DNA from 3 places in the Pantoea sp. SO10 genome. Region 1 is predicted to be linked to each of the others. Evidence: predicted binding sites of a transcription regulator. Region 1 holds the regulator's gene; each other region holds the start of a gene.

Region 1 (10,447 bases):
GATGGGTGATCAGGAAGGTACCGATCGACATCGTGATGCCGCTGACGACGCCGAGGATGAACATGCACAGCGAGAAGACGGTGAGATCGTGGCTGGTCATCAGGCCGGCAACGGCGAGGATCATCAGCACAAAGCCAAAGATCAGCTGGCGCTTCAACGGCACAATCACCATCAGCCAGGCGTTCAGGAACACCGACACCAAAATGCCCGCATTGAGGAATGTGAAAGTGTTGCTCATTTCTGAAATAGGGCGCTGGAAATACTGCGCGATATTGTCCAGCACCATACCGGTAACGATCACCAGTGCGCCGGTGAGCGCATAGGAGAAATAGCTAATCCAGGTAAGGCCAATGCGATTACGGTTTGTCATGTTCTGAACCTGTTAAGCGACGAAGTTGGCAAAAAGTGTCATGAATTGTAAGTGTTGCTGTGATCTTAATAAACAACGAGTGTAACAAGGCGGAAATATTTCATTGAGAGTGTGATTTTCATCACGCAAATGATTGCGTGGCGGCAAAAGTATGACAATAGCAACATCCACGTAAATATCGGTAAAACGCTGGCTCTTGGATCACATGCTCTTTACAATCAATCTCGTTTTTGAGCTAGCTCTCCATGGTAAGGAATCTTTCATGCTTAAACGTACTTTGACAGCGGCGGTTGCCCTGTTAGCGCTCTCTTCCGTATCGTCTGCCGCGCTCGCCGCAAAAGGCGATCCACATGTGCTGCTCACCACCTCTGCGGGCAATATTGAACTCGAACTGAACAACCAGAAAGCCCCGGTTTCGGTGAAAAACTTTGTTGATTACGTCAACAATGGTTTCTACAACAACACCATTTTCCACCGCGTTATTCCTGGCTTTATGATTCAGGGCGGCGGTTTCACTACCGACATGCAGCAGAAGCAAACGGTAGCGCCGATCAAAAACGAAGCCGACAACGGCTTGCGTAATCTGCGCGGCACCATTTCGATGGCGCGTACCGCAGATAAAGACAGCGCCACCAGCCAGTTTTTCCTCAACGTAGCCGATAATGCGTTCCTCGATCACGGTCAGCGTGATTTCGGCTATGCGGTATTTGGTAAAGTTGTGAAAGGCCAGGATGTGATCGACAAGATTGCGCAGGTCCCTACCAAAGATGTGGGACCGTACCAAAATGTGCCGTCAAAACCGATTGTTATCCTCTCCGCCAAAGTCCTGCCTTAATTCTGAAACGCGCCATTTTCGCATGGCGCATCATTGGCTCTCCGGCAAAGCAAAAAATTGCTGCTTATACTTAGGGCTCATTGCTTGCCGGAGGCGCTATGACTAGCAAACTCACTGAGAAACAGAAAGCCACTTTGTGGCAGCAGCGCCGAGCTGCGAGCTACCAGGCCAGCTGTCGACTGGCCGGATATACCTATAGCGAAGCTCTTATCGATGCCGAACATGCTGAGGGGCGACTCGAGTCGCTGAGGAGGCAATATGGTGGATAACAGCTTAGCGGTACGCGATCCCTATTTGTGGCACAACGACAATGTGTTGAAGAATCGCCTCGATATTCATGATGAAGCCCAGCTGCGCAAAGCGGAACTGGCTTTCAGCACCGCGCGCCTGGCGACGTTAGAACTTGGCCAGCGCAGCATCGGTTTGCCACGTCTTTGCCATATTCATCGCACGCTGTTTCAGGATCTCTACAGCTGGGCGGGAGAATTGCGCACCATTGATATCTGGCGCGATGAAACGCCGTATTGTCATTGCGAATACATCGAGAAAGAGGGCAACACGCTGATGCAGGCGCTGGAGGAAGAGCGCGGCCTGGCTGACCTTGAGCAGGAAGCGTTCGTGGCGCGTATCGCACATTACTATTGTGAGATCTTCGTGCTGCATCCGTTCCGCGCCGGCAATGGCCGCGCGCAGCGCATCTTCTTCGAGCAGTTGGCACTGCATGCCGGGTATCAGCTTTCGTGGGAAACACTCGAACGTGATGCGTGGCGCGCTGCGATCTCGGCGGGCGTCGCCGGCGATCTGGCACCGCTTACCGCGCAGTTTGCGAAAGTGGTAAGCCCGGCGAAGTAAAATGGGTAGAATAGCGCCGCTTTTACTGGCCTGAGGGCGCTATGCTGCTGCTAATCGATAACTACGACTCCTTCACCTGGAATCTCTACCAATACTTCTGCGAGCTGGGCGCGGATGTGCGTGTGGTGCGTAACGACGCCATTACGCTGGATGAGATGGCAGCGCTGCCGCTGACGCATCTGGTGATTTCGCCGGGCCCATGTACGCCGGATCAATCTGGCATCTCGCTCGCGGCTATTCGCCATTTTGCCGGGCGCTTGCCAATCCTCGGCGTTTGCCTTGGACATCAGGCGATTGCGCAAGCCTATGGCGCGCAGGTGGTACGCGCGCGGCAGGTGATGCATGGCAAAACCTCGCTGATTCAGCACACCAACCAAGGTGTGTTTCGTGATCTGAATAATCCGCTTACCGTGACCCGCTATCACTCATTGATTGTGGCGCGCGATACGCTGCCCGCTGAGTTTGAAGTCACCGCGTGGAGCCTGCGCGACGGCCAGCCGGATGAGATCATGGGTTTCCGCCATCGCAGCTTGCCGCTGGAAGGCGTGCAGTTCCATCCGGAAAGCATCCTCAGTGAGCAAGGGCATCAGCTACTGGCTAATTTCCTCAACGCGTAACTTATGTTTGCCTTCGTGTGACTTTTTATGCATATTTTGTGATTATAATTTCACATCAGCTCAACAAATAACCCGATGAGGTCGTCAATGGCAGCGGAAAAACTAGCGGTAACCCGGGAAACGTTCGATAACGTAATTTTGCCTGTTTATGCACCTGCGCAGTTTGTGCCGGTAAAAGGCAAAGGCAGCCGAGTGTGGGATCAGCAGGGCAAAGAGTATATCGATTTCTCTGGCGGTATCGCGGTGACTGCATTGGGCCATTGTCATCCGGCGCTGGTGGAAACGCTGAAAACCCAGGGCGAAACGCTGTGGCACACCAGCAACGTGTTCACCAACGAACCGGCGCTGCGTCTGGCGAGTAAACTGATTGCCGCGACCTTTGCCGATCGGGTGTTTTTCGGTAATTCCGGCGCGGAAGCCAATGAAGCGGCATTCAAGCTGGCGCGTTATTACGCCTGCAAAAAACACAGCCCGTTCAAAAGTAAAATCATCGCCTTCCATAACGCCTTCCACGGTCGCACGCTGTTCACCGTGTCGGTGGGTGGCCAGCCGAAATATTCTGATGGCTTCGGTCCAAAACCGGCGGATATCGTGCATGTGCCGTTCAACGATCTCGATGCGGTGAAAGCGGTGATTGACGACCATACCTGCGCCATCGTGGTCGAGCCGATTCAGGGCGAAGGCGGCGTAATGCCGGCTACGCCAGAATTTATGCAAGGCCTGCGCGCACTCTGTGATGAACATCATGCGCTGTTGGTGCTGGATGAAGTGCAGAGCGGCATGGGACGCAGCGGCAAACTCTTTGCGTATGAACATTACGGTATCAAGCCCGATATCCTCACCACCGCCAAAGCGCTGGGCGGCGGTTTCCCGGTGAGTGCGATGTTGACCACCAACGAAATCGCCTCAGTAATGGCGCCGGGCGTGCACGGCACCACTTACGGCGGCAATCCGCTGGCGTGTGCTATCGCTGAAACCGCGCTGGATATTATCAACACGCCAGAAGTGCTGGAAGGTGTGGAAGCGCGTCGTCAGCAGTTTGTTGAAGCGCTGCAAGCCATCGACAGCAAATTCGCTATCTTCAGCGAGATTCGCGGCAAAGGTCTGTTGATTGGTGCCGCGCTGAGGCCGCAGTTCGCCAGCAAAGCGCGTGACATCCTCAACGCTTCCGCCGCGGAAGGGCTGATGATTCTCACCGCCGGTACTGACGTGATCCGTTTTGTGCCGTCGCTGGTGATTGAACCAACCGATATCGCCGAAGGCATGACGCGTTTCGCCAGCGCGATTGAAAAGGTGCTGACCGCTTAATCCGCTTTCGGACGTAACACTTTGAGCCAGCGGCCATGATGCGGTCGCTGGCTCCACGCCAGCGAAGAGATGGTGTGCATTACGCTGAGGTGCTGCAATATCCGCTTCACATGCTGTTCGACAATCGTCACCGGCCCTTCATTAAGATTCTCCGGCGCTTCCAGAATATTGCTGTCGTTACCCGGACCGTCATACGCCAGCCGCTGCTGACAACGCTGCAGCGCGATTTCACAGGATTGCAGATAACGTTCTGCCAGCTTCGATGTCAGCATGGTGTGCTCGCGCGCCAGAATCGTCATGGCATTAATATGCTCGACGATGAACTGACTGTGCGTAACCCACATGCGCATATCTTTCAGATATTGCAGGTTAAAGCCCGGCTCGCTCGATGCCTGGTTCAATGAGTTGAACAGCGCGTTGTGCGCCTGATTAACCTTTATGCGCTGATAAGCCAGTTTATCGGGCGACTGTTCCGGCCCCAGCAGCAGTTGCAGCGCCTCCTGATAGGCTTCCAGCGCATCGTGAGCGTTCTTGCGCAGCAGCCCGCTTTGCCACTGCGGCCACAGCCAAATCATCCCGGCGAAGGCAATTAAACAGCCCATCAAGGTATCCATCATACGCGGCAGCAGAAACTGCGCGCCGTTCAGCGACAGCAATTGCAGCGAATACACCGCCGTGACGGTAAAGCCAATCATCGACCAGCCATAATATTTCCGCGTGATCAGATAGCTCGCCAGCGTAATCCCCAGCATAAACAGCAGCGTGATCGATTCCGGCACCGCCAGCTGCAGTGACGCGGCGGCGATCAGCAATCCGGCGAAAGTGCCCAGCGCACGGTGCTGAATACGCACGCGCGTGGCGTTGTAACCGTTCTGGCTGACGAACATGATGGTCATCAGAATCCAGTAAGGTTTGGGGATGTTGAAGAACAGCGCCAGCGAGCTGCCAAACATCAGCATCACAGCGAAGCGGGCTGCGGTGCGTAACGCGGTGGATTTGAATGACAGATAACTGCGCAGCGCCGGCAACAGCGGCAAACGGCGCTGGCGATCGGCCATCAGGTCACGCGTGTAGAGCGGCTTCTGCGTACGCAACACGCGGGCGATGCGACTGAAGTGATACAGGCAGAAGTTGCCGACCGGATTATCCGGATGCTGGCGTGCAATTTTCTCCAGCGCGCCGAGCTGTTTCTCCATGTGAAAACGATCCGGCAGCTGATGGTAGAGAATCGCATCCGCCAGCACGCGCAGCCGCGCCGAGATAATTTTGGCGTTCCAGCGAATCACCGCTTCAGCGTGGCTCTCCTCAACCAGCTTCTGCACCTCTTCGGGCTGATGCAAACTCACGGAGATGTGTTCCTGTAAATCCAGCGCAACCTGGAAAGCGCGCGTCAGGCGTTTGTGGCTGTTATCGCGGCTCGCCGACAGCATATGCATTTGCTGATAACAGGTGGTGATGAGGTCGACCGCCTTTTGCTGGCGCGCCAGCAGCGGCGGCAGCGCTTTCTCTGGATCGGTCAGCTGCGTCAGTAAGGTGTATTTGGCATCGCAGTAATCCGCCAGCTCGCGGAACAGCAGGCTGAGCGATTCGCGCATCGGCTGCTCTTTCCACAGCCAGAACCAGAACCAGTTGAACAAGCCGTACCACAGCGTGCCGCCAATATAGAGCAGCGGCGGCACCCATATCGGCATGCGTCCCACTAAGCTGAGCGTAAAGATGGCGGCGATGAGTGTGGCGGGCAGCAGGCGCGCGTGCAGCGGGCCGATTTCGCCGGTTACGCCAATCAGCAGCGGCAGCGCCAGTAAAATCAGCGGCAGCGGTATCTGGTAAGCGGTGAGGATTTGCATCAGGAAACTGCCGGTGGCAAACAGCGAACCACCCACAATCAGGCGTTTGAAGAAGCGTTTGTGCGGCGTATCCAGTCCCGCCATGTTGCAGCAGGCGGGCACTAACGAGAACAGCAGACCTTTTTGCAGATCGCCAAACAGCCAACCGAGAGCCACAGGCAGGCACAGCACCAGCGTTTGCCGCAGCGCATAGTTAACTTCGGGATGATAGATGATTCGGCGCCACATCAGCTCATCGCAAATAGAAACGGCGCGATGTTGCCATCACGCCGTGGGTGAGAAGAAATTAGCGGGTGCCGTAAACGACGATGGTTTTACCGTGTGCGGAGATCAGGTTCTGATCTTCCAGCATTTTCAGGATACGACCCACGGTTTCGCGTGAGCAGCCCACGATCTGACCAATCTCCTGACGGGTGATTTTGATTTGCATCCCGTCTGGGTGAGTCATCGCATCTGGCTGTTTGGCCAGATTTAGCAGCGTTTGCGCAATACGTCCGGTGACATCGAGGAAGGCAAGGTTGCCCACTTTCTCAGATGTCACTTGCAGACGACGCGCCATTTGCGAAGAAAGTCGCATTAAAATATCCGGGTTTACCTGAATCAGCTGACGGAATTTTTTGTATGAAATTTCAGCCACTTCGCAGGCAGACTTCGCACGCACCCAAGCACTACGTTCCTGGCCTTCTTCGAAAAGACCGAGTTCGCCGATGAAATCCCCCTGATTGAGGTAGGAGAGAATCATCTCTTTGCCTTCTTCATCTTTAATCAGTACCGCTACGGAACCTTTTACGATGTAGTACAGCGTTTCCGCTTTCTCACCCTGATGGATGAGCGTGCTTTTGGATGGATATTTGTGAATATGGCAATGGGACAGGAACCATTCGAGTGTAGGGTCTGTTTGCGGTTTGCCGAGAACCATTCGCTATTATCCTCTGTTGTAATCGTGCCCAAAACACAGGGGGCATTTTTTTCCCTGTCAGGCGGTTTAATCGTCGAGCGTTTCCAGTAAAGGAAAAATTATTCCGGGTGGACTCTTAAGCTACGCTTTTGATTCTTCCGGCCTTCGTCTGTGATGACGAAAATATTTTCAGCACTGTTTGTAGCACAGCTTTTGCGAGCTGTCTTGTGTTGTCTCGCTTCAGCAGAAGGGGGATTACTCTGGATTGCTGTTTGTCAGGTGAAAGCGTACTCTGGCGGCAAAACCGCCGCTTCAGGAGAAAGAATCATGCAGGCACGAGTGAAATGGGTGGAAGGTCTTACCTTTCTCGGAGAATCCTCATCCGGCCATCAGGTATTGATGGATGGTAATTCCGGTGATAAAGCGCCAAGTCCAATGGAGATGGTGCTGATGGCCGCGGGCGGCTGTAGCGCTATTGATGTGGTGTCGATCCTGCAAAAAGGGCGCAGCGATGTGGCCGATTGCGAAGTGAAGCTCACATCGGAACGCCGTGAAGAAGCGCCACGCATTTTTACCCACATCAACCTGCATTTTATTGTCAGCGGTAAAGCATTGAGCGACAAGGCCGTTTCGCGTGCGGTTGATCTGTCAGCGGAAAAATATTGTTCGGTAGCGATCATGCTGGGTAAAGGCGTCGAAATTACCCACAGCTATGAGGTGATCGAGTTATAACTCGGATTGTAGCGGCGCAATTCATTGCGCAATAAATTGCGCCGCTACGGAATGACTTCGCTTATTCAATCCGCTTCCCTTCAATCAGTCGCTGTACCAGCGGCAGCATAATCAGCTCCATCGCCAATCCCATTTTGCCACCCGGCACCACCAGCGTATTGATGTGCGAAATAAACGATCCCTGAATCATCGCCAGCAGATAGGGGAACGCGATGCCTTCCAGACCACGGAAATGGATCACCACGAAGCTTTCGTCGAGCGACGGAATTTCGCGTGCGGCAAACGGGTTTGAGGTATCAACGGTCGGCACGCGCTGGAAGTTAATGTGGGTGCGCGAGAACTGTGGCGTGATGAAGTTAATGTAATCCTCCATTGACCGTACCACCGAATCCATCACCGCTTCGCGTGAATGGCCGCGCTCGCTGGTGTCACGCACCAGCTTCTGAATCCACTCAAGGTTAACAATCGGCACCACGCCAACCAGCAGATCGACATGCTCCGCCACATTTTGCTGCTGCGTGACCACGCCGCCGTGTAAGCCTTCATAGAACAGCACATCGGTGTTTTCCGGCAGCGGCTGCCACGGCGTAAAAGTGCCCGGCACCTGATTCCACGGCACGGCTTCATCGTAGGTATGTAGATATTTGCGCGATTCGCCAAGGCCGGTTTGGCCGTAATGTTTAAACGTCTGCTCCAGCAGGCCGAAGTCGTTGGCTTCCGGGCCGAAGTAGCTGATGTGACGCCCGAGATCGCGCGCCTTGCGGATCGCCATGTCCATTTCCGGACGTGTGTAGCGATGGAAACTGTCGCCTTCGAGTTCCGCCGCATGCAAATTCAGCTGCTGGAAAATTTTACGGAAGGCGAGGCTGGTGGTGGTGGTTCCGGCGCCGCTGGAACCGGTGACGGCAATAATTGGATGCCTGGCTGACATAACAGAGCTCCCTGTGAAGTCCGGCGATGAGCATTGTTACCACGAATTGCCGCGGGGTGCATCAGCCGCGGAATTCACCCTTCGGCATAATATTGATCGATTCATGCAGTTCCGACCACACCAGCACCACGTCGCCGCGCTCCAGTTGGCGGCGTACGTCGGTGACTTTTTGCAGCAAACTGCGTTCCTGCTCGCCGTAATCAGTGCCTTCGCGTAACACGAAGGTTTCAATCAGGTTTTCCAGCGTGTCCGCTTCGAGTTCTTGCCAGGGAATAATCACAATTACACATCCAGATAAGTTGAGAGCCAGTCGGGCACGCGCTGTTCCAGCCACATTTTCGGTTTAAGAACGGTGCCGCCGACGAAACCGACGTGGCCGCCTTGCTGCGTCAGCTGATACTGAATGGAGGCTGACAGCTGGTCAGGTTGCGGAATAACGGCATCGGTCATAAAGGGATCGTCTTGCGCGTGAATGATCAACAGCGGTTTACGCACGCCGGTCAGCAACGGCATCGCGCTGGCTCGTTGATAATAGTCGTTGGCGTCAATAAAACCGTGCGCACGTGCGGTTATCGCATCATCGAACTCGCGTAAGCGGCGGAAAGCACGTAACTGGCTGAGATCGACCGGCAGCGTGCCAGGCCAGGCGCGCAGTTTGCGCGTGGCGTTCTTTTTCAGCTGCGTCAGTAAATAGTGCTGATAAAAGCGTGAAAACCCCACATCCAGCTTGCCGCTGCAAGGCTCGAGCGCCAGCGGCGCTGAGATGGCGATGCCGGCATCAATCGGTACATCGTGACCTTGCTGACCCAGCAAACAAGCGAGCATGTTGCCGCCCAGCGAAACGCCGACGGCGGCGGTGGGTACGCTGCCCCATTCGCGCTGCAGCCAGTGAAGGAAGTAGGTGGCGTCTTCGGTTTCACCGGAGTGATAGATGCGCTTTAAGCGATTAGGCTCGCCGCTGCAGCCGCGAAAGTGCATTACCACCGCCAGCCAGCCGCGTGCCTGACACGCCTGCATCAGGCCGTGCGCATACGGGCTGCGAAAGCTGCCTTCCAGGCCGTGAAACATCACCATGCGCGGTTTATGACGCGCCTGCGCCGGATCTTCACTCCACGCTAAATCGACAAAATCGCCGTCCGGCAGGTCAAGACGCTGCCAGTGCGGACGTAACGTAACGCGGCGCCGCAGAATACGCGGCAGCAGCGTTTGCAGATGCGCGTTACTGAATCCGCGCAGGGGTTTAAAACGCTCGCCGCTGGGGCGATCAAAATAGCTTGGGTAAAGGCTTGTCTGATGCATAAGTCGCTGATAGCTTCGATGGGTTGTTCGCTTTACTGGGTGAGGAGCACCCGAATATACATGGAACTGAGTCTTTTTTTATCAATGTTAGGTTTTCTCTGGGTCGCGGCCATCACGCCCGGGCCCAATAATATGTTACTTACCGCCTCGGGTGCTAATTTTGGCTTCCTGCGCACCATTCCGCTGCTGATTGGTATCATGATTGGTATGCAAGTCATGTTGCTAATGGTGGCATTTGGCATCGGCGGCCTCATCCTGCTTTATCCCTCGCTGCATCTCATCCTGAAGATTGCCGGTAGCCTTTATCTGCTGTGGCTGGCATGGAAAATCGCCAGCGCCGAGTATGAAAAACTGGAAACCGACGATGTCACGGTGAAGCAGATGCCTTTCTGGCAAGGCGGCTTGCTGCAGTTGATCAACCCGAAAGCCTGGCTGATGGCGCTCGGCGCGGTGGCCAGCTTCAGCCTGGCGGGCAGCGAATATCTGCATTCGGTGGTGGCGATCAGCATCGGCATGTTCATGGTGAACGTGGTTTCCGGGGTGATCTGGATGGGCTTTGGCTCGCTGATTGGACGTCTGCTGCGCAGCCCACGCGCGTGGAAAATCTTCAATCTGGCGATGGGCTTGCTCACCGCTGCCTGCGTATTGCTGATTTGGCGCTAAGTTAGCTGGAAGCGCGTTCAACGCGCTTCCACGGCAATACTTCATGGACTACCGACGCGTTAGGCTGGCGGATGCGTTGCAGCAACAGCTGTACG
Region 2 (10,447 bases), 1.7 Mb from region 1:
TCCCGGAGCGCAAAGCCTTTATCGCCAGCTGGCAGTTCGCCATGCAGGGCGCCAGTACGTTGATGGCGTCGGCATTTGGACTCGGACTGACGCAGATTCTCAGCGAAAGCCAGATTCAGGATTGGGGATGGCGTATTCCCTTCGCCTTCGGCCTGCTGATTGGCCCGCTGGGGATCTATATCCGACGTCACGTACATGAACCGGCGAGCTTTGCTGAGCACAAACCGGAAGCCGCGCCGCTGAAAAGTCTGTTTGGTCGCCAGAAGGAGTTGATGCTGTTGGCGATCGGCCTGATGGTGATTTCGACTGCGGTGAACTACATGCTGAACTATGTGCCGACTTACGCCACCAAAAATCTGCACCTGTCGGGCAGCGTGGCGTTTACTGCTACCTTGTTGGCGGGTGTGATTTTGACGGTGGTCACGCCAATTATGGGGTTATGGGCCGAGCGGGTGGGGCGCGTGCCGCTGATGTGGGGATCGTTGATTTTGCTGATCGTCACCATCTATCCGGCGTTTAAGCTGGTGGTTGATCACACCACGCCGACTACCTTGATTTTGCTGGTGTGCTGGATGGCGCTGCTGAAGTCGATCTACTTCTCAACGGTGCCGTCGGTGATGGCGGATCTGTTCCCGATGGGTACGCGCGCCAGCGGCATGGCGATCAGCTATAACGTGGCGGTTACGGTGTTTGGTGGCTTTGCCCCGCTGATTTGTACACTGGTGATTAGCGTGACCGGCACCAGTCTGGCGCCCGGTTATTATCTGATGGCGATGTCGGTGTTAAGCGGCCTGGCGCTGCTGCGCAGCCAGAAGCGGGTTTCATAAAGGTTTCAGGGTTACAGGTCGCCACTTATGGCGTAATGCTTGTCCGCTAAGGCAACGGCGAGTGTGCTGGCCGGGGCCACTTTTGGGCCGGCGGTCCTCGCGCCGCTAGCGCGGTACCTTCACTTCACTCGTCTGCCTCACGGACCGGCGGAGACGGGACGTCCTTGTCCCGGCTCCGCCTTTCGCCCGCGTCCTGCGGGCTCTCCTGGCTTCCTCGCTTCGTTCAGCGCTGCGGATTGCCGGCCCAAAAGCGGCCCCGGCCTGCTCATCAACTTCAGTGCGTATTATTGAAAAGGGCTCATTTGCCATAGGCGCTGGCGCGTCTGCTGCGGCAAAAGGGCTATTCGCAGCGCTGAGGCTTTTACGTTGGGCCAGGAGCCTCACGCAGGGATGCGTGAGGCAGTTCGGGGCCGGCCATGGATGGCCGATCCGCGAACGGTCCGTTGGCACAACGTGGAAGCCGAAGGTACCGCGTTAGCGGCGCGAGGACGGCCCGTGACGCAGCAGATGTGTCAGTGCCCGCACGAATAGCAATCCTGAAGAAAAATGCTTTCTTACTAACAAGCATTTCGCTGTTCATGGCTTCTGGAGATCACTATCTACGAGAACTGCAAATACGCCACGTGCGTCTGCAAGAACTCTTCCAAACCGTGACGGCCATCAGCGCCGCCAATGCCCGATTTACGCCAGCCCGCATGGAAGCCTTGCATCGCTTCGAAGTTTTCGCGGTTGATATAGGTTTCACCAAACTTCAACTTACGCAGGGCAACCATCGCGGTGTTGAGGTTCTGAGTGTAAATCGATGAGGTCAGACCATATTCACAGTCATTCGCCAGCGCTATGGCTTCATCAAGGGTTTTAAAGGTCATTACTGGCAGCACCGGACCAAAAATCTCCTGCTGCATGATCTCCATATCCTGACGCACGCCCGTGATAATGGTTGGCTCAAAATAGAAGCCTTTGCTGCCTGCACGCTTCCCGCCTAGCACTACTTTGCCGCCATCCGCGACCGCGTTCGTCACTTTCTGCTCAACGCGTTCCAGCGCGGCCGCAGTAATCAGCGGACCCATATCAATATCGTTTTGCTCGGCAGGATTACCGAACTTCACCTGCTTCATGGCGGTGGTTAGGGCGCTGATAAAGCGGTCGTAAATGCCTTCCTGCACGTAAACGCGTTCAGCACAGTTACACACCTGTCCGGTGTTGATCACGCGGGAGCTAACAATCGCTTTGACCGCGAGATCGAGATCGGCATCATCCATGACGATGGCCGGCGCTTTTCCGCCCAGCTCCAGTGATACTTTGGTGACATTTTTCGCTGCAGCTTCCATGGTGGCGATACCGGCGTTGACGCTGCCGGTCAGACTGACCAGGCCGACTTTCGGGTTGCCTGCCAGCTCCTGACCAATCTCCGGCCCATAGCCGTAAACAAAGTTGATCACGCCTTTCGGCAGACCAATTTCATGGATGATGTGCGCAAAAATCGCCGCATTGTTAGGCGTAAGCTCACTTGGCTTGATAACAATAGTATTGCCGGTTACCAGCGCGGGCGCGGCTTTACGTGCAATCAGGAAGAAGGGGAAGTTCCACGGCAGAATGCCGGTGGTGACGCCAATCGCTTTCCTGAACACAAAGATGTTTTCGTTGGGACGATCGCTATTAACGATCTCGCCATCATAACGGCGTGCCCATTCGGCCATGTACTCAAGATAATCAGCTGTAAACAGTACTTCAGTTTGCGCCAGACCCTGGGTTTTTCCGCCTTCGGCGACGATAGTGGCGGTCAGTTCTTGTTCACGCTGACGAATAGCAGCGGCAATTTTGCGCAGCCAGTTGCCGCGTTCAACGGCGGGGAGCGCTTCCCAATTCGGCTGCGCCACTTCAGCAGCGTCGATGGCCTGCGCGGCGTCGTGTTTACTGCCTTCCGGCACGCGCGAAAGTAATGCCTCAGTTGCCGGGTTAATCACTTCTATCCACTTGTCGTTCTGATCGGCGACAAACGCGCCATTAATATAATGTTGATGGTGTGTTGTCATGTACAGGTTCTCCGCGATCGGTTTCGTTAAAGATTTGTGAATTGCAGAGTGAAACAGATCAGGGTGTAGCACCTTTTTGCTATTGCCAATGCGACTTGAGGGATGGCAAAGAAGGGAAGAACAGCACGACAGACGCAGCATTCCTGGCGAAATGCCGCGCTTTCAGCGGCTTAGTAGTGATTTAAGGTATGTTAAAAAATGTCAGGAACCTGGCATCGCCGCGCCGCTGACAATAAACCACGCCAAAAAACTGACGCCAGCAATGATGATGGCAATAGGGAAAAGCAGTCCGATTTTCATAGTCATCCCGAGAGTTAAGCGATCTGCACGATCGCGCGATGGGTTTTCATCATACTGAACAGCTGGAATTGCGTGGCGTCGTCGACCTGACGCAGATGCTCACCTTTCTGATAATGAATCGCATGAACGTGACCCAGCTGTCGCCACACCACAATCACCGAAGCCAGCAGGGCGCAATTCTCCTCGCTCTGCACGCAATCCAGCGTGGCGTAATGTGCTTCATCTAATCCATTAATAAAGACGTTCAGCGCCTGCGCCGGCACGATGGCCCGGATGTCATCCAGCATCACGCGGCTCACCGATTGTGACAGCAACAGCCGCAATCTTTTGGTATTCATCTCAATCCTTCGTCCTGATGATTTTCCCAACGTTATACGGATTAAACGCCTGCGGGGAAAGTCTGGTACGCGGCTTTGTGTGACTGCCATGTTAACTGTTGCAGTGGCAGTGAATCAAAAACTGTGCTGATCCACACAGCATAATAGAAAAATATGTTGAAGAATAAGCCACTTATAAAAATCACCCCGTGACCTGCCTGCGAATGCGATTTTGTGATCCTTATGTTGACGACCCACCGAATTTTGCCAGCAACCTCCGCTTTCCGGCAGCCATCCAAAGGCTGACGAAAAGCTGCCCACCGTAGACTGCCGGTAATCGGGAAACCGCCGGTTTCCTGTTGGCCTAAACCTTACGAAGGAATAACAATGAACAGTGCCATCATTGCAGGTATTTTCTGGCATCTGGTGGGTGCCGCCAGTGCCGCCTGTTTTTATGCTCCATTTAAGCAGGTGAAAAAGTGGTCCTGGGAAACGATGTGGTCAGTAGGCGGCGTTATGTCGTGGCTGATTCTTCCCTGGGCAGTCAGTGCGGTATTACTGCCGAACTTCTGGGCGTATTACGGCAGCTTCAGTTTCTCTCAACTGATGCCGGTATTTCTGTTTGGTGCCATGTGGGGCATCGGTAACATCAACTATGGTTTGACCATGCGCTACCTTGGGATGTCGATGGGCATCGGTATTGCCATTGGTATCACTTTAGTGGTGGGAACCCTGATGACGCCGCTGCTGCAGGGCCGCTTTGTGGAGCTGTTCAGCTCACCCGGCGGACGCATGACGCTGCTCGGCGTGTTAGTTGCGCTGATCGGCGTGGGGATTGTATCGCGTGCCGGTCTGTTAAAAGAGCGGGCGCTGGGCATCAATGCCGAAGAGTTCAACCTGAAAAAAGGGCTGATTCTGGCCGTGATGTGCGGCATCTTCTCGGCCGGCATGTCGTTTGCGATGGATGCCGCCAAGCCGATGCACGAAGCTGCAGCCAATCTGGGTATCAATCCACTCTATGTTGCGTTGCCAAGCTATGTGGTGATTATGGGCGGTGGTGCGTTAATCAATCTGGCTTACTGCTTCATCCGTCTGGCGGTAAAAACCGATATTTCAGTACGCCGTGATTTCTCCGTCGCCAAACCAATGCTGCTGGCCAATATCGCGTTTGCCGTGCTGGGCGGCACCATGTGGTATCTGCAGTTCTTCTTCTACGCCTGGGGACACGCCAAAATTCCGGCACAGTATGACTTCATCAGTTGGATGCTGCATATGAGCCTCTACGTGCTGTGCGGTGGTTTGGTTGGTCTGGTACTAAAAGAGTGGAAATCGGCGGGTCAACGTCCGGTTCGCGTTCTCTCACTGGGTTGTGTGGTGATTATCATTGCTGCCAACATTGTTGGATTAGGCATGGCAGCCTGATGTAAAGCCTGACGCCGCTACGGCACGTCAGGCCTTCACTTTCTCTGCTGAGAGTTCACGCTGCGGCAGGAAACGCTGCCGCCACGCGCTCGGCGTTAAACCGGTTTCCCGCGTAAACACCACCGAAAAGTAGTTACTGTCATCGAAGCCGCAACGCGCGGCCACTTCACTGATTAAGCAATCCTGCGTCCGCAGCAGATATTTCGCCTGACACAGCTGTAGTTGCCGCAGATAGTGTCCCACGGTCATACCGGTTTGCTGGCGAAACAGTTGCTTCAACGCACGCTCGCTCAACTGATTCTGCTGGCAGAACACTGCCAAATCGAATGGACGGCTGATGGCACCTTGCAGCGCCGACATCAGCAGATCTAATTGTTCTCCTTCAGGTAATGCCCAGGGCCGATCGGCAGCATAACCGTGACGGCGCAGAATCAATGCTAATTGCAAAAACAGCGCCTCAGAGAGTTGAATCGATAGCGAATCACTTTTGCGGCTTTCGCGTTCCAGCTGGCTAATCACACCGCGCGCTAACGCCATCCCGCGGGTGGTCAAACGCCAGCAGCCCGGCGAATCTTCTTCTTGCGGCGGCAACAATTGGCTCCAGTCAAGGCTAAGACGAAAGCGATCGCGGCAGTAAAGAATGTTATCCAGCGCCAGATCGTTGACGCTGTCATAGCTGTGGCAGTCGTTATCGTGAATGTAAAAAACGTCGCCGCAGGTTACCAACCATGGACGATCGTTCAACACATGCAGGCCGTTACCGCGCCAGACGATAACGATTTCACTGAATTCATGACGGTGCGGAGGAAAGGAGGGCTGCGGCATGCGCTCGGCCACCGCAATCGGCAGATTGGTGGCCGGAAAATAGTCTTCGCGCGTTAAGATCAGCGACATGAGGAAACGCTCCAGTTATAGCATCTGCTGGCGCTCCGCTCTGGGCGCACAGCCAAATTCCCGCCGGAACAGCGTGGAGAAGTGATTGCTGTCACCAAATCCACATTGGTAGGCGATGTCTGTAATGCGCATATCGCTATGACGCAGTAAATGCCGCGCCTGTAACAGGCGAAGCCGATTCAGGTAACGCTGCGGTGTATTACCGGTTTGCTGCTTCATCTGGCGGTGCAGAGTGCGCAGCGACAATGAAAAACGATCGGCTAATGCATCCCACACAATCTCTTCACTGTAGTGCTCATTGAGCCAGTCGAGCAACCGATGTAAGCGTGCTTCCTGATCCTGTGATTGATCGTTGTGAGCCGCTTCGCGCAACAACACCAGCAGTTGCAGAAAAAGTTGCTCCTGACGTGCGTGACGTTCCAGCGACCACACATCTTGCTGCTTCATCTGCGTAACGATTTGCAGCGCCTGCGCCATCACCTTGTGATTAATGCGCCAGTGCGACGCGTAGTGATCCTCTTCTTCGCGCGGCAGGAGCGCCTGCAAACCCGAGAGAAAACGAAATGACGCCGGACTGCGATACAGCACGTTGGTCAGGCACAAATTTTCCGTTTGCTCATAAAGATGACGATCGTGATCGCGCACAAAGCACACGCATCCTGCGGATAAAGCTTGCGGCTGACCGTTAAACACATGAATGCCAGAACCTTGTTCCACCAACACGATTTCATGGAAATCATGATGGTGCTCCGGAAATGCCTGCTGCGGCACACGCGGCTCGATGGCGATGGCGTAATTCCCTTCAGGGAAGAAATCTGCGCTATGTAGAACGGTCATGATTCGCCTCTTAATTAACTCAACCGTTGCCGAGTCTACGCAGGCGCCCCGCACCTTACCTTGAATTTTCATCTTAGTGACGCAGGAAAATGGCTAATTTTTCAAGATCTCACCGGCGATTGACAGAAATGCGGCAAGGCTCACATCTCGCCACTTGTGTGGTTCTGTGAGCTTTCTCACGAACTTCTTTGTCAGCCTGCCAGTGACTATTACGCACTGGCAGTAAGGGGAAGGTGGCAAAAAGCGGAGATTTCTAATCTGTAGTCATCTCATTACAGGAAGAACACGCCATGAGTATGCGTAACATTGTTGCCATTGATTTAGGCGCATCCAGCGGGCGCGTGATGCTCGCACAATGGAGTTCAGCGAATCAGCAGATCAGCCTGCGCGAAGTGCGTCGCTTCACCAATCAGCGTGTGCGCCGTGCAGATTATGATTGTTGGGATTTGGGTCGACTGGAGCAAGAGATTCGTTTAGGGCTGGCCCAGCTTGATGATGAAGGCATTGTGCCGGACAGCATTGGCATCGATACCTGGGGCGTTGATTTGGTGTTGCTGGATGCCAACGGTGAACGCGTCGGCGAGGCGGTAAGTTATCGCGATAAGCGCACAGAAGGGCACATGGCTCAGGCCATTAACGATCTCGGCAAAGGTGCAATCTATCAGCGCACCGGCATTCAATTCTTGCCATTCAACACCCTTTATCAACTGCACGCACTGCATCAGCAGCAGCCAGATTGGCAGGAAAAAGTGCAGTATGCGCTGATGATTCCTGACTATCTGCACTATCGCCTTACCGGCCAGATGAACTGGGAATACACCAATGCCACCACCACACAACTGCTCAATATTCACAGCGGCGAATGGGACAGCGATTTGCTTGCTTGGGCTGGCGTGCCAGCTAAGTGGTTCGGCAAACCCTCATCGCCAGGTAACACTGTCGGTAACTGGACCAGCGCCAGCGGCAACCACGTTCCGGTGATCGCGGTTGCGACTCACGATACGGCGAGCGCGGTTTTGGCCACACCGTTAATGCAGGATGATGCCGCTTATCTCAGCTCGGGAACCTGGTCACTGATGGGGATTGAGAGCTTGCAGCCTTGTGTCAGCACGGCGGCGCTCAATGCCAACGTAACCAATGAAGGTGGAGCAGAAGGCTACCGCGTTCTGAAAAACATTATGGGTTTGTGGCTGCTGCAACGTGTCTGCACTGAGCTGCAAATTACCGATCTCTGTTCGCTGATCAAAGAAGCCGCAAAAGAGCCCGCCTGTTGTGCGCTGGTTAACCCCAATCACAGCCGTTTTATCAATCCAGACAGCATGGTTCAGGAGATTCAAAACGCCTGCGCCGAACAGAACATGCCCGTACCGCAGACGCCGGCTGCGCTGGCTCGCACCATCTTCGACAGTCTGGCCTTACTCTATCGCCAGGTGATTGGCGAACTCGGCACACTGCGCGCGGCACCGCTGCGTCAACTGCATGTGGTGGGCGGCGGCAGTCAGAACCCGCTGTTAAATCAATTGTGTGCCGATGCCTGCCAGCTGCCGGTATTGGCGGGGCCGATTGAAGCCTCGACGCTCGGCAACGTCGGCTGCCAGCTCATTGCTTTGGGCGAACTGCGTGACGTCAGCGATTTACGCCGCTGCATTAGCCAAAACTTCCCGTTAGAAAAATTTGAACCGTTGAACAACAGCGCCTTCGCTGCCAATCAGGCACGCTTTACCGCGCTCAGCCAACCTGCTAAGGAACTTGCATATGACTAAGCTGATTGAACAGGCCTTCGAACTGGCCAAACAACGTTACGCCGCCATCGGTGTGGATGTGGAACAGGTAATGGCGCAGCTGGATGGCATTCCTGTCTCGATGCACTGCTGGCAAGGTGATGACGTGCGCGGCTTCGAAAATCCCAACGGTGAACTGACCGGCGGCATTCAGGCCACCGGCAACTATCCAGGACGAGCACGTAATGCTGATGAGCTGCGCTCTGATGTTGAAAAAGCGATGTCACTCATTCCGGGTGCTAAACGCCTCAATCTGCATGCGATTTATCTGGAGAGCGATAAGCCGGTCGATCGTGATGCGATTGAACCGAAACACTTCAGCAACTGGGTGGAATGGGCCAAAACGCACAAGCTGGGCCTCGATTTTAATCCAAGCTGTTTCTCCCATCCGCTGAGCGCCGATGGTTTTACATTGTCACACGCCGACAAAGGGATTCGTCAGTTCTGGATCGATCACTGCAAGGCCAGCCGTCGTATCTCTGCACACTTTGGTGAGCAACTGGGTACCGCATCCGTTATGAATATCTGGGTGCCGGACGGAATGAAAGATCTCACCGTCGATCGTTTAGGACCGCGTCAACGCCTGGCGAGTGCGCTTGATGAAGTGATCAGTGAAAAACTCAATCCTGCGCACCACATTGATGCGGTAGAGAGCAAACTGTTTGGCATTGGCGCAGAAAGCTACACCGTGGGTTCCAATGAATTCTGCCTGGGTTATGCCAGTAGCCGTCAGACCGCGCTGACTCTGGATGCCGGCCACTTCCATCCAACCGAAGTGATTTCCGACAAAATTTCCACGGCCATGCTCTATGTGCCGCGCCTGCTGCTGCACGTAAGCCGTCCGGTGCGCTGGGACAGCGATCACGTGGTGATTCTCGACGATGAAACCCAGGCCATCGCTACCGAGATTGCGCGCCACAAACTGTTCGACAAAGTGTATATCGGTCTCGACTTCTTCGATGCGTCAATCAACCGCATCGCGGCGTGGGTAATTGGGACACGTAATGCCAAAAAAGCGCTGCTGCGTGCTCTGCTGGAACCTACCGATCAGTTACGCAAGCTGGAGAGCGAAGGGGATTACACCGGCCGCCTGGCGATGCTGGAAGAACAAAAATCGTTGCCGTGGCAAGCCGTGTGGGAAGCCTGGTGTCTGCGCCACGATGTCCCTGCTGATGCCAGCTGGCTGAGCGAAGTCCGTCATTATGAACAACAAACACTGCGTCAACGTTAAGGGACACACCATGCAAAATATTCTCTCTTCCGCTTTTGTTCAGGGAATGGTTAAAGCGACCAGCGACATGTGGTTGAAAGGCTGGGATGAGCGTAATGGCGGCAACGTCAGCTTACGTTTACTGCCAGAACAAGTTAAAGATTTCGCCGGTGATTTCTACGCCGAGCCGCGCTGTATCGAGCTAACCAAACCTGCTCCAGCGCTGGCCAATGATTGGTTCCTGGTCACCGGATCGGGTAAGTTTTTCCGTAACGTTCAGATCGACCCGGCCGACTGTCTGGCGCTGCTGCAGGTCGATGACAAAGGCTTGTCATACAAAATCCATTGGGGTTTGAGTAATGGCGGCCTGCCAACGTCAGAGCTGGCAGCACACTTTCAGTCGCACAGCGTGCGCAAGCAGGTTTCAAACGGTGTTGATCGCGTCATCATGCACTGCCACGCCACCAACTTTATGGCGCTGAGCTATGTGGTCGATCTGGATTCCGCACGCTTCACACGACTGCTGTGGGAAGGCAGCACCGAATGTCTGGTGGTGTTCCCGGATGGCGTCGGTATTCTGCCGTGGATGGTGCCAGGCACCGACGGAATTGGTCAGGCAACAGCCGACGCGATGGCAAACCACAGCATTGTGATGTGGCCGTTCCATGGCATCTTTGGCGCCGGTCCAAACCTCGATGAGACCTTTGGCCTGATCGACACTGCGGAGAAATCCTCCGAAGTGGTGGTGAAAGCCCTGTCGATGGGTGGCATTCGTCAAAGCATCACCACTGAGCAACTGATCGCACTGGGTGAGCGCTTCAAC
Region 3 (10,447 bases), 930 kb from region 1:
AGGCAGGCATCCACTTCACCCGCTTCTTCCTGAACACCGTGTTAGGGCTGGGTGGCTTTATCGACGTGGCGGGCAAAGCCAATCCGGCGCTGGCGCGTGAAGTGCCGCATCGCTTTGGTAGCACGCTGGGACGTTATGGCGTCGGTTACGGCCCGTATGTTGAATTGCCGGCCTACGGTAGTTTCACCATCCGTGAAGATGGCGGTGACTTCGTTGATACGCTCTATCCGGTCTTAAGCTGGTTGAGCTGGCCGATCTCGGTAGGTAAATGGACGCTGGAAGGGATTGAAACCCGTGCGCAGTTGCTGGATTCGGACGCCATTTTGCGTCAGCAGCAAGATCCGTACGCCTTTATTCGTAATGCCTACTTCCAGCGACATGACTTTATTGCCAACGGCGGTAAGCTGAAGCCGGAAGATAATCCGAACGCCAGTGCGATTCAGGACGATCTGAAAGATATTGATTCTGAATAAAACAAAAAGGCGACTCAATGAGTCGCCTTTTTTATCAAGCTACGTATCAGAACTTGTAGTTAAAGTTCGCGCCGTACAGCCAGGCTTTACCTTCAGAGTTAAAGGTATACGGGCCTTCTTTCACGGTGACTTTCTGACCGTGCATGTAAGAAATACCCAGGTCGACAGAAGCATCTTCATTGAAGGCGTAAGACGCACCGGCACTCAGCCACAGACGATCCTGATCCGGAATAGAGATAGAACGCTTATCGGCCGGAACCGGGCTGTCATCAAAGGCGATGCCGGTACGGAAGGTCCAGTTATCATCGTAGAAGTAAGTGGTACCCAACGCGATACGGTAGGCATCGTGGAAACTTTCATCCTTATAGAACAGCGTCTGGCCATTGCTGCCGGTGGCTTTCAACTCCTGGAATTGACTCCAGCTGGTATAAGTCAGGCTATAGTGAACCGCCCATTGCGGCGCCACTTTATGCCAGCCTGACACTTCCCACATCTCTGGCAGATTCAAAGTCAGAGAACCCGGAATCGTGGTGCCGCTGGTGCCGTAAGGCAGGCCTAAAGCCAGTGCCTGCGGTGTACCGTTAAAGGCGGTGGGGATGTTGCTCTTGTAGTCACCGTCAAAGTCGACTTTTACTTCTGAGCGGTAGGTAAAGCCAAAGCGGTTATTTTTATCCACTTCGTACAGGATGCCGGCGTTCCAGCCGTAGCCCCATTCATCACCTTTTAAATGCGCAATCTGGGTATCGGCTGGCAATCCTGCCACGGCACCTGCTTCACCGGCATAACGCTCAATTTTCGCTTTTGCGTAGACCGCATCAAAGCCGATACCGAAGCTGAAATTCTCATTCAGTCGATAAGCGGTGCTGATATTAAAATTACCGGTCATCAGGTCGGTTTTGCCGCCATAACCACCTGCGGTATAGCCGTCATTAAATTCGGTTGCTAAACCATAGTTTGAGGTCGCAGATGCACCAATCCACCACTGATCGTTAATTGGATGCACATAGTGAAGATTAGGGATCCACTGGTTTGGGGCGATATTTTTGGCATCGAGGCTGCGACCAGTCGGGCTCTGACCGCTAATATCCACTTCGGGATCAATATAAACCGCGCCGATAGAGAAAGAAGGGCGATCCATTAATGCCATGGTTGCCGGGTTACGGCTGGCAGAGGCGGCGGTATCACCCATCGCACCTTCGCCGGAATATGCACGACCTAAACCAATTGCTGAGAATTCATTCAGTTGAAAGCCCGCGGCGTAAACATGAGAACAGACGAGCGTTACTGCAGCTGCCACAGCTGACTTTGCAAACAGGTTTTTATGGTTCATGACCACAACCTCATCTAGATTTATTATTTAACGTTGTTACGTCGCGTAACAAAGAGCGGCGAATTGTAGGGACTGATGGCAAAACCACATATCAGACCAGTGCGACGAGTATAGGTCCGACCTGTGTATTTGTTGCAATATTGTTTTTTAAATATTTCTGATTTGATCGATAAAATCAGATCTGCTTAACAAAATCTTAGCGGTTCGACTTAAACATAGCGTTCAATTTTGCTGTGGATCAATTTTTAGCGTGATATTCGTCACTTAGCGGCTTGATCGTGGATGTGAAAACGCAGCAGGCGTACACTTTGCGGCAGAAAATAATCCGATTATGTTGAAATTATCGTCAGGAGAGAATCATGACTGATGCCATTAAAAAGTGTAATGCCAACGAAACGGCGGCCTGCTGCTGTGTCGATGTGGGAACCGTGATGGATAACACCGATTGCACCGCAAGCTGGTCTGGCGTGTTTGCCGATCGCCATGCGGCGGAAGCGATGCTGGCGCATTTGACTGAGCGCGCGCGTCAGGTGGAATCCGATCCTTGCGATATTCGCGCGGATTTTGCCAATGAAGGCGACGCGGTGCGCCTGTCTATCGACTTCACCTTTGCCTGCCAGGCCGAAACCCTGATTTTCCAGCTCGGCCTACGCTAATCATGCCGCTGCCGAAACCCCTTCGGCAGCCTTAACTCATTTTCGTGTATTCCCTCGCACTTTTTTCCTCTGCTTATTGGCTACTTAGCAACACTTAGTTAACACTGATGATCAGGTCAGACCTGTTTGGCAATGATGCCCCGGTCGAAAAATACAGGTGATTGCAATGAGCAAAGCGCAGCCGCTGCTGACGCGTCAGGGCGAACGTATCGCCATAACCCACGGATTACGCACCCCTTTTGCCCGCCAGGCTACAGATTTCCACGGTATTCCCGCGCTGGAGCTGGGGCGCATGGTGATCAGCGAACTGATGGCGCGCAGCGAATTACCGGTCGAGATTATCGATCAACTGGTGTTTGGTCAGGTGGTGCAGATGCCGGAAGCGCCCAACATTGCGCGTGAAATTGTTCTGAGCAGCGGATTAGGCGTGCATACCGATGCCTATAGCGTTAGCCGCGCCTGCGCCACCAGTTTTCAGGCGGTGGCAAACGTGGCGGAAAGTTTAATGGCGGGCACCATCGATGCCGGCATTGCCGGTGGCGCGGATTCATCCTCGGTGCTGCCGATTGGCGTCAGTAAAACTCTGGCTCGTGCGCTGGTGGATCTCAACAAAGCGCGCAGCTTTAGTCAAAAACTCAGCATCCTGCGTCGTTTGCGTCCGCGCGATCTGTTGCCGGTGCCACCGGCGGTAGCGGAGTATTCCACCGGATTACGCATGGGTGATACCGCCGAGCAGATGGCGAAAAGTCACGGCATCACGCGTGAACAGCAGGACGCGTTAGCGCTGCGTTCGCACCAGCATGCGGCGCGCGCCTGGCAATCGGGCGTGTTAAGCCAGGAAGTGATGCCCGCATTTGTGCCGCCGTGGAAAGCGCCCATCGAGCAGGACAACAATATTCGCTTCAACGCCAGCGCCGCCGATTACGCCAAACTGCGCCCGGCGTTTGATCGTCGCCACGGTTCGGTGACCGCCGCCAACAGCACGCCGCTGACCGATGGTGCCGCAGCGGTGATCCTGATGCGTGAAGGGCGCGCGCGCGAACTCGGCATTCAGCCGCTCGGCTATCTGCGCAGCTATGCTTTTACGGCGATTGATGTCTGGCAGGATATGCTGCTTGGACCGGCCTACGCCTCGCCGCTGGCGCTGGAGCGCGCCGGCATCACGCTCAACGATCTGACGCTGATTGATATGCACGAAGCCTTTGCCGCACAAACCTTAGCCAACCTGAAAATGTTCCGTGACGAACGCTTTGCGCGCGAGGTGCTGAATCGTCCGCATGCGTTAGGTGAAGTCAATGAAGAACGCTTTAACGTGCTTGGCGGATCGATTGCTTATGGTCATCCGTTTGCCGCCACTGGCGCACGCATGATCACGCAAACGCTGCAGGAACTGCGGCGGCGCGGTGGCGGATTGGGATTGGTCACCGCCTGCGCGGCGGGCGGCCTGGGCACAGCAATGGTTTTGGAGGCCGAATAATGAGCGAATCCGCCTTTCATTTACACATGCGCCTCGACCACGTCGGTGTGATCACCATCGATGTGCCGGGCGAGAAGATGAACACGCTGAAGGCCGAGTTTGTGTCGCAGATCAAAGCGGTGCTGGACGAAGCGCGCAGCCATCAGCAGTTGGCTGGATTAGTGTTGATCTCCGGCAAGCCAGACAACTTTGTTGCTGGTGCGGATATCAGCATGATCGCCAACTGCAAAACGGCGCAGGAAGCTGAGGCGCTGGCAAAGCAGGGACAAGATGTGATGGCGATGATTGCCGCGCTGCCGTTTCCAGTGGTGGCGGCGATTCACGGTGCCTGCCTCGGCGGCGGTCTGGAACTGGCGCTGGCCTGCGATGCGCGCATCTGTTCGCTGGATGACAAAACGCGCCTCGGTTTGCCGGAAGTACAGCTCGGTCTGCTGCCGGGTTCTGGCGGTACGCAACGTTTGCCGCGCCTGATTGGCGTACAGCAGGCGCTGCCGCTGATCCTCACCGGCAAACAGCTGCGCGCTAAACAGGCGCTCAAGCTGGGGATTGTCGATGACGCGGTGCCGCAATCAATTCTGCTGGAAACGGCGATTGCGCGCGTACACAAAGGAAAAGGCGCACGGCGGGAGCTTTCGCGCCGCGATCGTTTTCTGCAGGGACCAATCGCGCGTCAGGTGCTGTTCTCGCTGGCGCAGCGGCAAACCCACAGCAAAACCCAGGGCAACTATCCAGCGGCCCAGAGCATTCTTGACGTGGTGCGCATCGGTCTGGAGCAGGGCAGCAGCGCCGGGCATGAAGCGGAAGCGCGCGCCTTTGGCCAACTGGTGATGACACCAGAATCGGCCGCGCTGCGCAGTTTGTTCTTCGCCTCAACGGCCTTAAAGAAAGAGTCGATGGCCAGTGTCGAGCCGCAAGTGCTGAAGCAGATTGGCGTGCTCGGCGGCGGTTTGATGGGCGGCGGCATCGCCAGCGTTACGGCGCTGAAAGCCGGTTTGCCAGTGCGCATTAAAGACATGAATCTGGTCGGCGTGAATCATGCGCTGCAATACAGCTGGGATCTGCTGAGCAACAAGGTGAAGCGGCGTCAGCTAAAAGCCGCCGAACGCCAGCAGCAGATGGCGCGCATCAGCGGTGGCACCGATTACCAGGGATTCAGCCAGCGCGATCTGGTGATTGAAGCGGTATTTGAGGATCTGGCGCTCAAGCAGCAGATGGTCAGCGAAATAGAAGGTCATTGCCAGCCGCACACCATTTTCGCCTCCAATACTTCGTCGCTGCCAATTGCTGATATCGCAGCCAAAGCCCAGCGGCCTGAAAACGTGATCGGTCTGCATTTCTTCAGTCCTGTAGACAAAATGCCGCTGGTGGAGGTGATTCCTCACGCCAATACCTCGGCGCAAACGCTGGCAAATACGGTGCAGCTGGCGCGTCAGCAGGGCAAAACGGCGGTGGTGGTGGCGGATCGTCCCGGCTTTTACGTTAACCGCATTCTCGCGCCCTATATAAATGAAGCGATGCACTGCTTGCAGGAAGGTGAGCCGATTGAGCATATCGATCGCGCTCTGGTGAAGTTTGGTTTCCCGGTTGGGCCACTGCAGCTGCTGGATGAAGTGGGCATTGATGTCGGCAGCAAAATCAGCCCGATTCTTGAGCAGGCTTACGGTTTACGTTTCAGCGCCCCCAACGCCGCGAACGCCATTCTGGCCGACGGCAGAAAAGGGCGCAAAAATCACAAAGGGTTTTACCTCTATCAACGTTCGCGCTGGCCGGGAAAACGCAAAGTCGATGCTTCCCTTTATTCACTGCTGAATATCAAACCGCAGGCAAGGCAGAGCGAAGCGCAGATCGCTGAGCGCTGCGTCTTGATGATGCTGAACGAAGCGGCACGCTGTCTGGATGAAGCGGTGATCCGCAACGCGCGTGATGGCGATATTGCGGCGGTATTTGGCATCGGTTTTCCGCCGTTCCTTGGCGGTCCGTTCCGCTATATGGATCAGCGCGGCATTGGCGATATCGTCAAAGCATTAAGGTCATTAATGCAGCAGCACGGCGAGCGTTTTACGCCGAGTGAGGCGCTGATCGCAATGTCAGAACAGCAAACGAATTTTTACACTTCTGCACAATCGTGAATAGACGCACAGATTCAGCGGGTTAGTCAGCGGGCCGTGCAGCGGTAAGCGCGGCACCATTCTGAGATATGCTTATTTAATAAACAACCGGTTGACTATACTGAAGCCATTGGGGTAAAACACACCGTTCATTCGCAGAATGAAGCGTCTGGTGCTGTGGTACCGGCCGATATCGACAAACAACAGCGGTGCTTTATGCAAGTTTTTATCATGCGTCATGGCGATGCAGCTCTGGAAGCAGCGAGTGATTCCGTTCGACCTCTCACACTCTGTGGCTGTGATGAATCGAGAGCGATGGCGAGCTGGCTCAACGGCAAAACGCCAGAAATCGATCGGGTATTAGTCAGTCCTTACCTGCGTGCCGAGCAAACGCTCGCCACGGTGCGCGAAACCCTGAAATTGCCAGAAGGGCAGGATGTTTTGCCGGAACTGACGCCGGGCGGCGATCCGGGCATGGTGGCCTGCTATCTGCAGGCGCTGGCACAAAAAGGGGTTAAATCGGCGCTGGTGATTTCGCATCTGCCGCTGGTGGGTTATCTGGTGTCTGAACTCTGCCCGCAGGAAGCGCCGCCGATGTTCGCGACCTCGGCAATAGCCTGTGTGAACTTTGATGCAGAGGCCTGCGAAGGCAAGCTGGAGTGGCAGGTCAGCCCGTCAAAATTGGCTAAAGCGATGTAATTCCGCTCTATGGGCCGCTTACAAATGCGGCCCTATCCTTTTTACCGTAGCCTTTACGGCAGTTCAGGCGGTTGCCACTCTTCCACCTCAATCAACACCAGCAGTGCGGCGTCGCCGCCGAACATTTTCGGTGCCTGATGAAATGCCATCACATGCGGATGTTGTGCCAGCCACAGCGGTGTTTGCTGCTTGAGGATGTGTTTGCCGTGCCCGGTCATCACGCTGGCGCAGAACAGATGCTCACGGCGACAGGCAGCGATCAGCGCGCCGAGCTCCTGCTTGGCCTGCATCTGCGTTAAGCCGTGCAGATCGAGAAAAATTTCCGGCGTGTAATCGCCACGACGCAATTTCTTCTGCTCGTAGTGGCTGACATCGGCGCGCACGTAGCGCACCGGACCTTCACTGGAAAGCAGCGGTTGAAACTCGTCAGAAAAGTAATGACTGTTATCGGCTTGTTCCGAAATCAAGCGTTTCAACGGCAGTTGGCGCGTTTTCACCACCGGTTTATGCACGATGGTGTCCTGTTTCAGCTTGCGCGTTCCGGTCATTAACTGGCGGAACATCTGCTGATCGTCCTGGCTTAGCGGCGTTTTTTTACTCATGGCTCTGTGCTGGGTCAGAAAAGGCTGATAAACATCAAGTCGCATACCTTAACCTTTAGCGTTAACAAATGTCAGCTTTTTCGCCTCGCTGCGCTGAATTCTGCCCGGCTTCGTGGCACACTATCGGCCGATTGATTTTATGGCCTGCGGAGGGCTACGTGGACAAGATATTCGTCGATGAGGCAGTGAATGAACTGCACACCATTCAGGACATGCTGCGCTGGGCTGTCAGCCGTTTTTCGGCGGCAGGCATTTGGTACGGCCACGGCACGGATAATCCCTGGGACGAAGCAGTCCAACTGGTTCTGCCAACGCTGTGGCTACCGCTGGATATTCCAGAAGATATGCGCAATGCGCGCCTGACTGCCAGCGAGCGTCATCGCATTGTTGAGCGCGTGATTCGCCGCGTCAACGAGCGCATTCCGGTGGCGTATCTCACCAACAAAGCCTGGTTCTGCGGCCACGAATTTTACGTTGATGAGCGCGTATTAGTGCCGCGTTCACCGATTGGTGAACTGATTGAGAACCGCTTTGCTGGTTTGATCAGCGATTCGCCTCATCACATTCTGGATATGTGTACCGGCAGCGGCTGCATCGCCATTGCCTGCGCTTACGCCTTCCCGGAAGCGGAAGTGGATGCAGTCGATATCTCCACCGATGCGCTGGCTGTCGCCGAGCAGAATATCGAAGAGCATGGCCTGCTGAACCACGTCACGCCAATCCGCGCCGATCTGTTCCGCAACTTGCCGCAGGTGAAATACGATCTGATCGTCACCAATCCACCGTATGTGGATGCCGAGGATATGGACGATCTGCCGAACGAATATCGCCACGAGCCGGAACTCGGTCTGGCTGCGGGCAGCGACGGCCTGAAACTGGTGCGTCGCATTCTGGCCTGTGCGCCGGATTACCTCACCGAACAAGGCGTGCTGATTTGCGAAGTGGGTAACAGCATGGTGCACATGATCGATCAGTATCCAGACGTGCCGTTTACCTGGCTGGAGTTTGATAACGGCGGTGACGGCGTGTTTATGCTGACGCGCGAGCAAATCGTGGCGGCACAGCATCACTTCTCATTTTACAAAGACTAAATAAGAGGGCGAGCGCTCGCCCGCAACATCGCAACAAGGAACCAGCATGGCCGGAAACAGCATCGGACAAGTTTTTCGCGTAACCACTTTTGGCGAGTCGCATGGTATTGCGCTGGGCTGCATCGTTGACGGTGTGCCACCCGGCATTCCGCTGACGGAAGCCGACATCCAGCACGATCTCGATCGTCGTCGTCCTGGCACTTCGCGCTATACCACGCAGCGCCGCGAGCCGGATCAGGTGAAAATTTTGTCTGGCGTGTTTGAGGGCGTGACGACGGGAACCTCAATCGGTTTGCTGATTGAGAACACCGACCAGCGTTCACAGGATTACGGCACCATCAAAGATCTGTTCCGTCCTGGCCATGCCGATTATACCTACGAGCAGAAATACGGCCTGCGCGACTATCGTGGCGGCGGCCGCTCTTCGGCGCGTGAAACCGCGATGCGCGTGGCGGCAGGGGCGATTGCCAAGAAGTATCTGCAGATGAAGCACGGCATCGTGGTGCGCGGCTATCTGGCGCAGATTGGCGATGTGGCCTGCGAGCTGAAAGACTGGAGCATCGTGGAAGAGAACCCGTTCTTCTGCCCGGATGCCTCCAAACTGGAAGCGCTGGATGAGCTGATGCGCGGCCTGAAAAAAGAGGGCGATTCCATCGGCGCCAAAGTTACCGTTCTGGCAGAGAACGTGCCGCCGGGCCTGGGCGAGCCGGTATTTGATCGTCTGGATGCGGATTTAGCGCATGCGCTGATGAGCATTAACGCGGTGAAAGGCGTGGAGATCGGCGACGGTTTCGCGGTGATCAACCAGCGCGGCAGTCAGCATCGCGATGAGATTCGTGCCAACGGTTTCCAGAGCAACCACGCCGGTGGCATTTTGGGCGGCATCAGCAGCGGCCAAACCATTAGCGCCAATCTGGCGATGAAACCGACCTCCAGCATCACCGTGCCGGGCAACACCATCACCCGCGAGGGTGAAGAAGTCGAGATGATCACCAAAGGTCGTCACGATCCCTGCGTCGGCATTCGCGCCGTGCCGATTGCCGAAGCGATGATGGCGATTGTGTTGATGGATCACCTGCTGCGCCAGCGTGCGCAAAACGGTGACATCAACAGCAGCGTTCCGCGCTGGTAAGCCCGATGATGCGCCGTCTGCTCATTATCTGTGCCGCGCTGCTATGCAGTGCGGCCGCCGTTGCCGCCACGCCGTGGCAGCAAATTCATCAGCCGATTGCCGGCAGCCCGCAGTCGATTGGCGGCTTCGCCAACGGCTGTATTGTGGGTGCGCAGCAGTTGCCGCTTAACTCACCCAATTATCAAGTGATGCGCCAGGATCAGCGCCGCTATTTCGGCCATCCCGATCTGATCGCCTTTATTCAGCGTCTCAGCACCCAGGTTCATCAGCTTCAGCTGGGACAAGTGCTGATTGGCGATATGGGCATGGCGGCGGGTGGACGTTTTAGCAGCGGCCACGCCAGCCATCAAACGGGTTTAGACGTCGATATCTGGCTGCAGCTGCCGAAAACCCGCTGGACGGCGCAGCAATTGCTCAAGCCGCAGCCGCTCGATCTGGTTTCTGCCGATGATAAACAGGTGATTGCGCGTCACTGGCAGCCGCAAATCGATAGCCTGATTAAACTGGCGGCGAAAGATGATGAAGTGACGCGTATCTTCGTCAATCCGGCAATCAAAAGGCAGCTTTGCGCCGATGCTGGCAGCGATCGCGCGTGGTTGAATAAAGTGCGTCCGTGGTTTGCTCATCGTGCGCACATGCACGTGCGTCTGCGTTGTCCGGCGGGGAGTCTTGAATGTGAAGACCAGGCTCCTCAACCGGCGGGCGATGGCTGTGGCGCTGAGCTGGACAGCTGGTTCCTGCCGAAAAAACCAGGCAGCACGCCGCCGGTGAAGAAAACGCCGCCGCCATTGCCGCCGTCTTGCCAGGCTTTACTTGATAAGCATCTTCTGTAGGTATTTCAATGGATTGGTTCGTTGTCAGCCCACTGATCATCTGTGT

The links. The regulator CRP, encoded in region 1, controls carbon source genes, mostly activating them, when cyclic AMP is high. The targets are predictions, from matches to a motif close to ATGTGANNNNNNTCACAT.
Region 2: a site for CRP is predicted at 6,762-6,779, ahead of rhaB (rhamnulokinase). Genes of this name have one in related genera too.
Region 3: a site for CRP is predicted at 2,052-2,069, ahead of FCN45_RS13480 (YfcZ/YiiS family protein). Genes of this name have one in related genera too.

What each region holds. Positions count from the first base shown of each region.
Region 1 is NZ_CP040095.1:3,841,283-3,851,729, reverse strand. Features, by position in the region: gene tsgA (MFS transporter TsgA) at 1-370, opposite strand, end outside; gene ppiA (peptidylprolyl isomerase A) at 633-1,205, shown strand; gene FCN45_RS17860 (YhfG family protein) at 1,304-1,474, shown strand; gene FCN45_RS17855 (putative adenosine monophosphate-protein transferase Fic) at 1,464-2,057, shown strand; gene FCN45_RS17850 (aminodeoxychorismate synthase component II) at 2,099-2,674, shown strand; gene FCN45_RS17845 (aspartate aminotransferase family protein) at 2,762-3,982, shown strand; gene FCN45_RS17840 (YccS/YhfK family putative transporter) at 3,979-6,057, opposite strand; gene crp (cAMP-activated global transcriptional regulator CRP) at 6,116-6,748, opposite strand; gene FCN45_RS17830 (OsmC family protein) at 7,055-7,459, shown strand; gene FCN45_RS17825 (phosphoribulokinase) at 7,521-8,390, opposite strand; gene FCN45_RS17820 (YheU family protein) at 8,452-8,670, opposite strand; gene FCN45_RS17815 (hydrolase) at 8,673-9,689, opposite strand; gene FCN45_RS17810 (LysE family translocator) at 9,750-10,352, shown strand; gene FCN45_RS17805 (LacI family DNA-binding transcriptional regulator) at 10,354-10,447, opposite strand, start outside.
Region 2 is NZ_CP040095.1:2,123,965-2,134,411, reverse strand. Features, by position in the region: gene FCN45_RS09960 (MFS transporter) at 1-827, shown strand, start outside; gene aldA (aldehyde dehydrogenase) at 1,427-2,863, opposite strand; gene FCN45_RS09950 (YoaK family small membrane protein) at 3,065-3,163, opposite strand; gene FCN45_RS09945 (hypothetical protein) at 3,178-3,501, opposite strand; gene rhaT (L-rhamnose/proton symporter RhaT) at 3,868-4,902, shown strand; gene rhaR (HTH-type transcriptional activator RhaR) at 4,930-5,796, opposite strand; gene rhaS (HTH-type transcriptional activator RhaS) at 5,812-6,633, opposite strand; gene rhaB (rhamnulokinase) at 6,924-8,396, shown strand; gene FCN45_RS09920 (L-rhamnose isomerase) at 8,389-9,645, shown strand; gene rhaD (rhamnulose-1-phosphate aldolase) at 9,656-10,447, shown strand, end outside.
Region 3 is NZ_CP040095.1:2,913,999-2,924,445, reverse strand. Features, by position in the region: gene mlaA (phospholipid-binding lipoprotein MlaA) at 1-473, shown strand, start outside; gene fadL (long-chain fatty acid transporter FadL) at 520-1,803, opposite strand; gene FCN45_RS13480 (YfcZ/YiiS family protein) at 2,163-2,459, shown strand; gene fadI (acetyl-CoA C-acyltransferase FadI) at 2,626-3,936, shown strand; gene fadJ (fatty acid oxidation complex subunit alpha FadJ) at 3,936-6,065, shown strand; gene sixA (phosphohistidine phosphatase SixA) at 6,261-6,743, shown strand; gene smrB (endonuclease SmrB) at 6,797-7,345, opposite strand; gene prmB (50S ribosomal protein L3 N(5)-glutamine methyltransferase) at 7,504-8,436, shown strand; gene aroC (chorismate synthase) at 8,483-9,568, shown strand; gene mepA (penicillin-insensitive murein endopeptidase) at 9,574-10,401, shown strand; gene FCN45_RS13440 (sulfite exporter TauE/SafE family protein) at 10,410-10,447, shown strand, end outside.